Regions from separate parts of the Blautia sp. OF09-25XD genome, predicted to be linked through region 2. Evidence: a T-box and tRNA genes for the amino acid it is inferred to sense, from the RefSeq annotation. Region 2 holds a T-box; the other regions hold tRNA genes.

Region 1 (3,280 bases), on a different contig from region 2:
CCAGGTATTTCTGGTAATCCTCTACCTGTTTTCCGTGGATTTCCTTGAGCTCATCCAGCTCATCCAGTGTAGTCGGAACAGCCAGTCCTAAGTTGTCCAGCCAGTCTTTCCGGATCCACAGAGTCTCACATGCCGGCTCTGCAACGTCGCCCGGGATACGGTAAATTCCGTTGTCTCCGGATGCATAGAACATAACGCCAGGATCTACGCTGTTGTAGTAGTCAACCATGTTGGTGTATTTCTTCATATACGGAGAAACATCCACCAGAAGGCCTGCGTCTACCCATTTCGTATAGTCAGCTTCCATGTTCCACCACCAGATGATGTCCGGTCGCTGTGTCTCATCGCCTATCAGAAGGGAAATTTTGGATGTTGCATCCGACCAGCCCGGCAGTGCGATGATATCGATATCCAGGTTGCAGCGGTCCTCCATCCATTTCTGCATTTCGCTCTCTCCCTTCCTTCCGGCGATATAATGCATTATTTTGCACCATTATTTTTTAATGTGTGATATTAACGAGGTTTTTATTCTTGCGTTTTTGTCATTTTCGTTCAGTTTAGCTTTCCTTAAATGCACTATTTTGCATTATTAATTAGTGTTTTTCTACATGGCATTTATGCACGAATTTGAATCATCGCAAAAAGGGAGCCGGAAACGCCCCGGCAGACGGTTTTTCTTCTCGTCCGCCGGGGCGTCCCTGGCTTTCTTTCTTTGTTCACTTTTTCCTGTTTTTTCTATTTCTTTCTATCCCTGGCGCTTGCACGAGGAACGGCGCACCACAACCTCCCCCGAAACGAGAATCCGCTCTTTCGGCGCTTCCGGGTGCTCCTCCCGCCATAAAAATTCATGCACCATACGGCGGCCAAGCCACTTCGTATCGACATGAACGGTTGAGAAGAACGGATACAGCATCCGGTCCTCATCATCATCAAATCCGGTTAGTGCCACATCCTCCGGCACGCGCACGCCGATTTTCCGGAAGGATTCTGTCAGTCTTTTGGCGATCATATCGTTGCCGCAGACAATCGCTTCCGGCAGTGTATCGTAGCTCGCCACAATCTTGTCAAAATTTTCCGGATAATAAAAATGATCGCTCTCCATATCCGGACGAACAAGATCTGCCTCGATCGGAATGCCCGCCTGCTCCATCGCCGCAAGGAAACCGATATACCGGTCATGCATCGATTCATACGTACTGCTGTGTTCGCTCAGAAAGCCGATCCGCGTCATGCCCTGTCCGATCAGATGGGATGTCAGAACACTCACCGGCTGCACACCGTCCACACGCACGATATCGCCCATCGGCCGCTGTTCGATACCGCAGTAATGGTCGAGCTGAAAAATGCGGTACCCCAGATTTACCAGTTTCTGCATATATTCCGGCGGCAGCATTTTAATGCAGAAGATCGCATCAATATTTTCATTCAGGCCGAGCGGCAGAATGCCGTTCGCCTCCTCCCGCTCCGTCACGACCGCAACGCGCGTCTGACAGTTATTGAGGCTCGCCTCCTCGGAGATGCCGCTCACGACACGGTCCCAATAAACAGCGGCATCCCGCGTACGCAGAACCATAATATTGTAATGCTTCTCCTGCGGTGCCCGAACTTCTTCCACATATACATTTTCGCCCAGATAGCCATTTCTTTTCGCCATCCGAAGAACTCTCTCCCGCGTCACCGGAGCTACCTTCGGATCATCCTTTAATGCCATAGCAACCGTATTCCGGGACAGTCCCAGCTCCTTTGCCATACTCTGTATCGTTACTTTCCCCATAACTTCCTCCCTGTTTTTTCTGCGCAATTCATTTTTCTTCCGCACACGTCTTTGTCCGTAAGAAAAAAAGTGCCGTAAAACGACACTCTTACCGATCGGGGCAACAGGATTTGAACCTGCGACCTCACGGCCCCCAGCCGTGCGCGCTACCAAGCTACGCCATACCCCGTAATCATGTTTTCATTATACCAGCGAACTTCTGAAAAATCAATGTTATTTTTCCCTCTCCCGTTTCATTACATTCATTTCTTTATTTCGTGTCATATTCTCTTTTATTTTACTATATTGTCACTTTTTCTTTCTGAATATGTAATTTTTCGACGTTTTCCACGTATCATAAGTGAAAGGGGAAAATCGTATGCCATACAAACTTTCACCTCTGGCATGCCCGTCTGCAAAGACTATGTAAAAACTGAATAAAAGGAGACATCGTAATGGAAACTGAAATTTACTTTCTACTACACTCTTTAGGAATTGGTGCAAAATACCGCGGATTTCGCTATCTCGCCTATGGTATCGCTTTATGCATGGAAGACGAAGATTATCTCCTTCGGGTCAGCAAAACGCTGTACCCAAAGATCGCGCAAACGTTTCAGGTATCGTCCTCCTGCGTCGAACGAGACATCCGCACCGCTATTTCCGTCTGCTGGACCCGCGGAAACCGTGATCTGCTCTTTTCGCTTTCTGTGCATCCGGTTCTGACAAAACCGACCAATTCCGAATTTTTTGATATTTTAAGTTCTTATATCAAATACTACCGTGCTTTTCCTGCCTGTCGTCAGGAGGCATAAAAAAAACGAATACAGAAAAGATAACACTTCCGCGCCCTATCATATTGGGGGATATGCATGGCGCGGAAGTGTTTTTTCTATGATAAAACGATAGAACGAAAAAAGGAGACTGCCCGCAAAGGCAGCCTCCCGATATGGATCATTTGACAGCAAACCGATTAGTTGTTGATCAGTTTGTCCTCGTTGCTCCAGCTGTACAGTTTTCTGACTTCTTCTCCGACTTTCTCTGACGGATGCTCTGCAGCTTTTCTTCTCATTGCACGGAAGTGAGCCTGTCCGCCTGCTGGGGACATATCCAGAAGGAAGTCTTTTGCGAAAGTACCATCCTGGATATCGGAAAGGATCTTCTTCATGGTCTTCTTGGTTTCTTCTGTGATGATCTTCGGTCCGGTGATGTAATCGCCGTACTCGGCTGTGTTGGAGATGGAGTATCTCATTCCGGAGAATCCCGACTGATAGATCAGTCTACGATCAGTTTCATCTCATGGATGCACTCGAAGTATGCGTTTCTTGGGTCGTATCCAGCCTCGCACAGAGTCTCAAATCCAGCCTGCATCAGGCGCATACACCGCCGCAGAGAACTGCCTGCTCACCGAACAGGTCTGTTTCGGTCTCAGTTCTGAAGGTTGTCTCCAGAAGACCAGCTCTTGCTCCGCCGATTCCAAGGCCGTAAGCCAGTGCTCTGTCCAGAGCTTTTCCGGTGTAATCCTGCTCA
Region 2 (3,280 bases):
GAGTACGGTCAGGTGAAACTCGCCCGGCTTCATATGCCAGTCATTCCGTCTCATCGTACGGCCGGTCGGCTGTTTATTTTCATCATAGATATCCCAGAGTTCCATATCGTGTTTTCTCCTGTCGAACTTCTTCCGAGCCCCATCGCGATTTTTCTTCCCTGTCGCATGGTTCTGAATCATTACAGATACTGTTTAATCTCTTCCATTACATTTTCCAGCGGAATTTGTGTTTTCAGAGTCTTATCGCGGGATGCAACCTCGACAACGCCCTGTTTCATGTTTTTCGGGCTTACGATGATGCGCAGCGGAATGCCGAGCAGGTCGGCATCGGCAAACATTACGCCGGCTCTGACGCTTCTGTCGTCGTAGATCACTTCGATGCCTGCGTTCTGCAGATCCTCGTACAACTTGTCCGCATATGCTCTGACTTCCTCGTCATCGACGCGGACTGCACAGAGGTGTACCTGCCACGGAGCGATAGCTTTCGGCCAGATCGGGCCGTACTCATCGTGATGTGCCTCGCAGACCGATGCTGCCAGACGGCCGACACCGATACCGTAGCATCCCATGATCGGGGTCTTGCTCTCGCCATTTGCATCGACATAGGTCATATTCATGGATTTTGTATATTTGGTTCCAAGCTGGAAGATATTTCCGACCTCGATACCTCTGGAGATCTTCACGGTCTTTTTGCCGCATTTCGGGCAGATGCCGCCCTCCTGGATTTTTGCAAAATCGTGATACTCGGCATTCGGAACGTCGCGCTCCATGTCGAGTCCTTTGTAATGATGCTCTGCCTCGTTGGCTCCGCAGGAAAGGTTGTTTCTTCCCTCGAGGGATTTATCATAGAGAACAACGGCATCTCCGTTCACCTTCAGGTTCACCGGTCCGATATAGCCTGCGTTCAGTCCGCATTCTTCGGTGATCACGGCTGCGTGAACCTGCTCGCCGAGGAAGTTGACCAGCTTCGTCTCGTTGACTTCGAGATCGCCGCGGATGAAAAGGACAACGTATTTATCATCGACATTCTGCTGATAAACAACGGCTTTGCAGGAGTTCTTTGTCTCGTCTCCGAAGAAATTGCAGACGTCTTCAATGGTGTGGACGTTCGGTGTATAAACCTTTTCGAGTGCAGCGGATTCTGCGTCTCTTGCGATGTCGGAAATATTCTCAGCTGCCTCCATGTTGGCTCTGTAATCGCAGGAATCACACAGAACGATGGAATCCTCTCCGACCGGAGTCAGAAGCATGAACTCATGGGAGATGTTGCCGCCCATCATACCGGAATCGGATTTGACAGATACCACCTCCGGCACGCCGACACGCTCGAAGATACGCTCGTATGCTGCGTGGCATTTCTCGTAATACTGCTCCAGATCTTCCTGGCTGGTATGGAAGGAGTAAGCATCCTTCATCGTAAACTCACGCACACGGATCAGGCCGGCTCTCGGACGGGCCTCATCACGGAATTTTGTCTGGATCTGATAGATCATAAACGGATATTTGGTGTAGCTCTGTGCATACTCGCGAACGAGATGTACGGCTGCCTCCTCGTGGGTCATGCCGAGTACCATTTTGGCATTGTTGCGGTCGGTGAAACGCAGCAGCTCATCGCCGATGCTATCGTAACGGCCGGACTCATCCCACAGAGAAGCCGGCATGACAACCGGGAACTGCACTTCCTGGCCGTCGATTTTGTCCATCTCCTCGCGCAGGATCTGCTCGATTTTGCGCACAATGCGGCGCAGCGGCAGATAGGAAGAATAGATTCCGTTTGCCATATATTTGATGTATCCGCCTTTTACCATAATAGCATGGCTGTCGATGACACAGTCAGCAGGTCTTTCTTTGAAGCGCTCTCCTACTAATTTTTCAAGTTTCATTTTCTGATTTCCTCCTTGTTTTTTTGGTTTTCAACATCTGAAATCTTCCAGACGCGAGAACATTCCAGCCTGTCCGATTTTAAGCTTTTAGTCAACATTTTACGCATCTAACTCATCACTGAAGTAACGAGTTAGATGCTTCGTTTTCAAACAGAAAAAAGCCCTAAACCGCAAGCTGCAGTTTAGGGCGAATTTTTTATCCGCGGTACCACCTAAATTCAGGAAAACTCCTGCACTCTGACACAAAGCATTTGTACCCCACGATTTTTGTATTTTGTAATACGCGTGATCTCTGCTCTCTGTACCTTCTCTGTAACGGGAGATCCCGGTGCAGCCTACGAAATAAATTTTCCCTGATGGATTTTCTTCTCTTCGGTGCACAGCTCCAAGACCGGTTCACGATAGATTCTGCAAAAAGCTTTCACCTGCCGCTTTCTCTCTGAATGCGCTCTGTCGCTACTGTTTCTTTTCGTCGCTTTTTCACTGCACTGATTGTAGCAGAAACCGGAAAAGAATGCAAGCCCGTTCCTTCTGCTTTTTCTGCATAAACGCCCGCCCAGGTTACAGGCCTTCCCGATACATTCTGCTGATTGCCGCCTGGGCTTCCTCAGACTGTTTTTTCTCAATCCATGCTTTGCGGTCACTCAGGATAGCCAGCATCTCATCGACAACGTCCTCGGCGCGCGGGCTTGTGACGCGGTAGAGATAGCCGAGCATCCGCGTGGCGGTAAAATCGGTGTTCATCTGGCGGTATGCAATTTCCCGGCAGAAGTCGTCCGGGTAACCGTTGTGTTTTAACGCACGGTACAATTCGTCATTTCTCGTTTCTGGCATTGCCTGTCTCCCTTTTTCCTTTAAACATTTACGTTTCCGCTGTTCAGACCTTCCGTCTTTTCCTCAAGTGGCAGCCAGTCCAGTGCCTTTTTGATCCACTCATCCCAGAAATCCCATTCATGGCCACCCTTGCTCTCATAGTAGACAATGTCCATGCCGCTCTCTTCCATCCGTTTATGGTAGAGACGGTTTACTTCCAGAAGTCCGTCCTCTGTTCCGCACGCCTGGAATACGGTCGGCACATTGACAGACGGATCTTTTTTCCGTGCTTCCTTTAACTGCTCGATAAGAACAGCCGGGTTTTTGTCACTCTTTGCTGCTTCGACCAGATTTCCGAAATAACCTTCTTCATGTGCAAAGCTGTCCGCTCTGCTCTCTTCCGGATTTTCCAGCACATGAAGTGCACCGGACAGGCAGATCACAGCCCCGAAGGTATCGTGATATTTCAGGCCATTTCTGAGTGCGCCAAAACCACCCATGGAAAGGCCTCCGATAAAGGTGTCTTCTCTTTTTCTGGACAGCGGAAACATTTTTCTTGTAATCTCAACCAGTTCTTCTCCGAT
Region 3 (3,280 bases), on a different contig from region 2:
ACGGACATAACCCAGATCTGTCTGCCCGCCTCATCTGTCGCATCCTCTTTACAAAGCCGTACATTTTTCACTGTACCGTCTGCTGTAAGGATCTGTGCTTCCCCTGTTCCGTGAAGCTGCAAAAAACGGTCTCGCTCCAGTCTATCTTCCTCGTCATAAAAGAAGTTTCTCAATGAGCCTTTTGTCTGTTCCATGAAAGTATCGAATGTATATCCTGTACTATGCAACAGCAGATTATTCACAGACAAAATAGACAGGTTTTGGTCATAAGATCCTGTCATTATACCTACCCCGCCATTATTTTCCAGTGTTTTCTGTACGGCCTGTGACATAGCCTGTGTCTGTCCCGTTACAGCCTCACCTAAAGAATATATTTTGTCTTCATACTTTTCCATTTTATAAAAATCCTCTCTCTGTTTTATACTTCATTATCCTGCTTTTATCTGTATACAGAGAACCTGTCCCTGCCAGTTTTACATTTACGTTATAATATCCTACAAAACGTGAAAAACAGGTATACGGATTTGAGAAGTTGCAGCCACTACACACAATATTCACACAAAATTCTCTTTATGTTTTCAATTTTTATAGCTTTGCCAAGTGAGCATTCATTCCTGCTGCCAGACACTTACTCCGATCGTTCCTGCTGTAAAACGGTATCTGAGGCTTTTTTTATTTATCTGATTTTTTTCTGTTTCCATGGAACTTCTGAACGCCCACCTCCTGGTATCATTACAAATATACATAAAAACTCATTTTTATATTACCATGAAATTTTTTACTTTGCAATGCACATACCTTTTCAGACGCTGCTTTTCTTGTTTCCTTTTTCAGAAAATTGCAACCAAAGGGGCGCACCTGAAAATTTCTTTTCAAATGCGCCCCTTCGCTTTCTTTTTTTCTGTCAGATCAATCCGTAATGCTCCATCGCCTTTGCCACGCCGTCCCGCTCGACGGTATCGGTTACGTACTCTGTGTACGGATCCAGAATCTCATCATGTTTTCCAAGCGCAATGGTGTGTGCGCCGCACCGGAACATGGTAAGGTCGTTGCTGCTGTCGCCAAATACGTATGCATCTTCTTTCTCCAGCTGAAACTGTTTCAGCGCATAGTCCACAGCTGTTCCTTTGCTGCAGCCGTGCGGAACGATTTCGTATACACCGCCGCGGCGATCCATGATATCAAACTCCTGCTCAAATTCACGGTACATACGTTCTATATCAGACTGTGCATCGGTTACGATACAAAATTTATCGTAAATGATTCCTTTTGTCTCCGCTGTCTCCGCGAGTCCGATTCCGACAGCAGCGAAATAGGCACGGGTCTGCTCGACCTCCCGAAAACGGGATACCTCCGACGAAAAATAAACATTATCCGTTCCCTCCAGAATCATGCCGATCCTGCACTCCTTTAAAATAACCGGGATTTCCTCACAGCGCTTTTTCGGAATCGTCTGATGCATCAGGATTTCGCCGTCCCGGCGCAGATAGGTCCCGCAGCCGCACAGAAATCCGGAAAACGGAAGCTTTTTCAGCTCCTCGGGCAGCTCCGACCAGGTGCGGCCGGTATTAATAAACGTAAGATTTCCTTTTTCCGCTGTCTTTTTCAATGCATCGAGCGCGCTCTGCGGAATTTCTTTTGTAATCTCACTCAGTAACGTTCCATCAATATCAAAAAATAATGCTTTCACAAAAATTTCCTCCTCGTGTACTGTTTCCTGTTCTCTTTCTGACATACGAAAAAATGCCGAAGCTCTTGATTGTCAAGGCTTTCGGCATTTTCATTCCAGTCGAAGCGACGGGATTCGAACCCACGACCTCTGCGTCCCGAACGCAGCGCTCTACCAAACTGAGCCACGCTTCGATTTTATTTGTTTTCTGAACTCTCGTCCGTCAACAATAGCTATTATATATGATGTCTATAGGAATGTCAACACCTTTTTTGAAATTTTTTTAATTTTTTTTATTATTGCTTCAAAAGGTACATTTCACACGGGTTTGCGGCCTTTTTGGTGTTCTTTTAGAATGACAGTTTCTGAGAAAGTCAAAAAAAGAGATATGCCGGAAGTTCTGTTCCGGCATATCTCTTATCTTTGTTTCTCAGCTCAGCTGATATACATCTGCATACTGCACGCCGAAGCTCAGCGCCTCGGAATGGCTGCTGCAGAAGATGTCTACGTGGCCGTAAGCGGTTCCGCGGTCTTCTACCGTGTAAACCTGGCCGTTGATCATCAGTTTCGTTCCGAATGGTACACCGCCCATGGCGATCGTTCTTCCTGCGGTCGGTGTGGTTCCGCTCGCGGTGGATCCGCCGGACCACTGTCCGGTACAGATGGAACAGGAGCAATAGCCTGTCAGTTTAAATCTTCCAAGGTATGTTCCGCTGGAGGAGCTGCTGGAAGTATCTGACGCGGATGGACTCCCCGTTGTCGTGGAGGATGCGCTGCTGTCCGAAGAACTGTTTCCGGAGCTGCTGCTTGTATCGGTATCTGCTTTCGCTGCGGCATTTGCTGCTTCTGCGGCTGCGACTCTTGCGGCCTCGGCTGCCTGTTTTCTGGCGGCCTCTGCCTCAGCTTCTGCGGCAGCCTGCTGTGCGGCGGCGGCTGCGGCTGCTTCCTCTTCTGCTTTCTTCTGCGCTGCAATCTCCTCTTCTTTCGCCTGACGGATCAGGTCGTTGATTGCATCTGCTTTGCTGTTGATTTCATCTACCAGTGCACTCTCGCTGGATTTTGCATCGTCCAGCTCTGCGGAGTAGGTACGGAGTTCCTGATAAGCTGCTGCGTACAGCTCCTGGATTGCTTCCTGCTGATCGCTGCTCTGCTGCTGCAGTTCTACGATCGCTGCCTGCTCTTCCTGCACCTGTGTTTCTTTTTCTTTTACCTGGTCTACCGTGTCTTCATACTCCTGCATAAGATCGCGGTCGAAATCGGAAATTTTCTGTATGTATTCTGCCCGGCTGATCAGCTCTGAAATGCTTTTGGAAGAAAAGAGCATTGCCATGTATCCGTTTCCGGAAGAATTTTCATACATATACTGGATACGGAGCTTCATCGCCTCGTACTGCTCTTCTTCTTTTGCTTTTGCATCTTCCAGATCTGCCTGAATCTGTACCAGTTCGTTCTGCTTCGCATCATACTGATCCTGAAGCTCCTGCAGACGGTTCTGCAGATCGTCCAGCTGCTGGTTCAGTTCGGAAAGATATTCTTCTGATTGTCCCTTTTTGGAATTGAGTTCGTCAATCCTGCTCTGTATGCTGTCAAGCTGAGACTGTGCGGCAGCCT

What was found. The T-box of region 2 lies ahead of DXA93_RS04295 (proline--tRNA ligase). A T-box ahead of a tRNA ligase gene usually reads a tRNA of that ligase, here a tRNA-Pro.
Region 1: it has a tRNA-Pro gene. The T-box ahead of DXA93_RS04295 (proline--tRNA ligase) is inferred to sense a tRNA for this amino acid. The anticodon was not compared.
Region 3: it has a tRNA-Pro gene. The T-box ahead of DXA93_RS04295 (proline--tRNA ligase) is inferred to sense a tRNA for this amino acid. The anticodon was not compared.

Annotation. Positions count from the first base shown of each region.
Region 1 covers NZ_QUMG01000001.1:229,706-232,985, reverse strand. The annotation lists gene DXA93_RS01130 (extracellular solute-binding protein) at 1-445, opposite strand, end outside; gene DXA93_RS01125 (LacI family DNA-binding transcriptional regulator) at 746-1,774, opposite strand; tRNA gene DXA93_RS01120 (tRNA-Pro) at 1,870-1,943, opposite strand; gene DXA93_RS01115 (sporulation initiation factor Spo0A C-terminal domain-containing protein) at 2,209-2,565, shown strand; partial or broken gene ilvC (ketol-acid reductoisomerase) at 2,724-3,280, opposite strand, start outside.
Region 2 covers NZ_QUMG01000003.1:226,695-229,974, reverse strand. The annotation lists gene DXA93_RS04300 (NUDIX hydrolase) at 1-105, opposite strand, end outside; gene DXA93_RS04295 (proline--tRNA ligase) at 180-1,883, opposite strand; T-box leader at 2,064-2,365, opposite strand; gene DXA93_RS04290 (hypothetical protein) at 2,445-2,717, opposite strand; gene DXA93_RS04285 (alpha/beta hydrolase) at 2,738-3,280, opposite strand, start outside.
Region 3 covers NZ_QUMG01000022.1:35,523-38,802, forward strand. The annotation lists gene DXA93_RS15505 (response regulator) at 1-395, opposite strand, end outside; gene DXA93_RS15510 (Cof-type HAD-IIB family hydrolase) at 905-1,690, opposite strand; tRNA gene DXA93_RS15515 (tRNA-Pro) at 1,790-1,863, opposite strand; gene DXA93_RS15520 (PcsB-like coiled-coil domain-containing protein) at 2,100-3,280, opposite strand, start outside.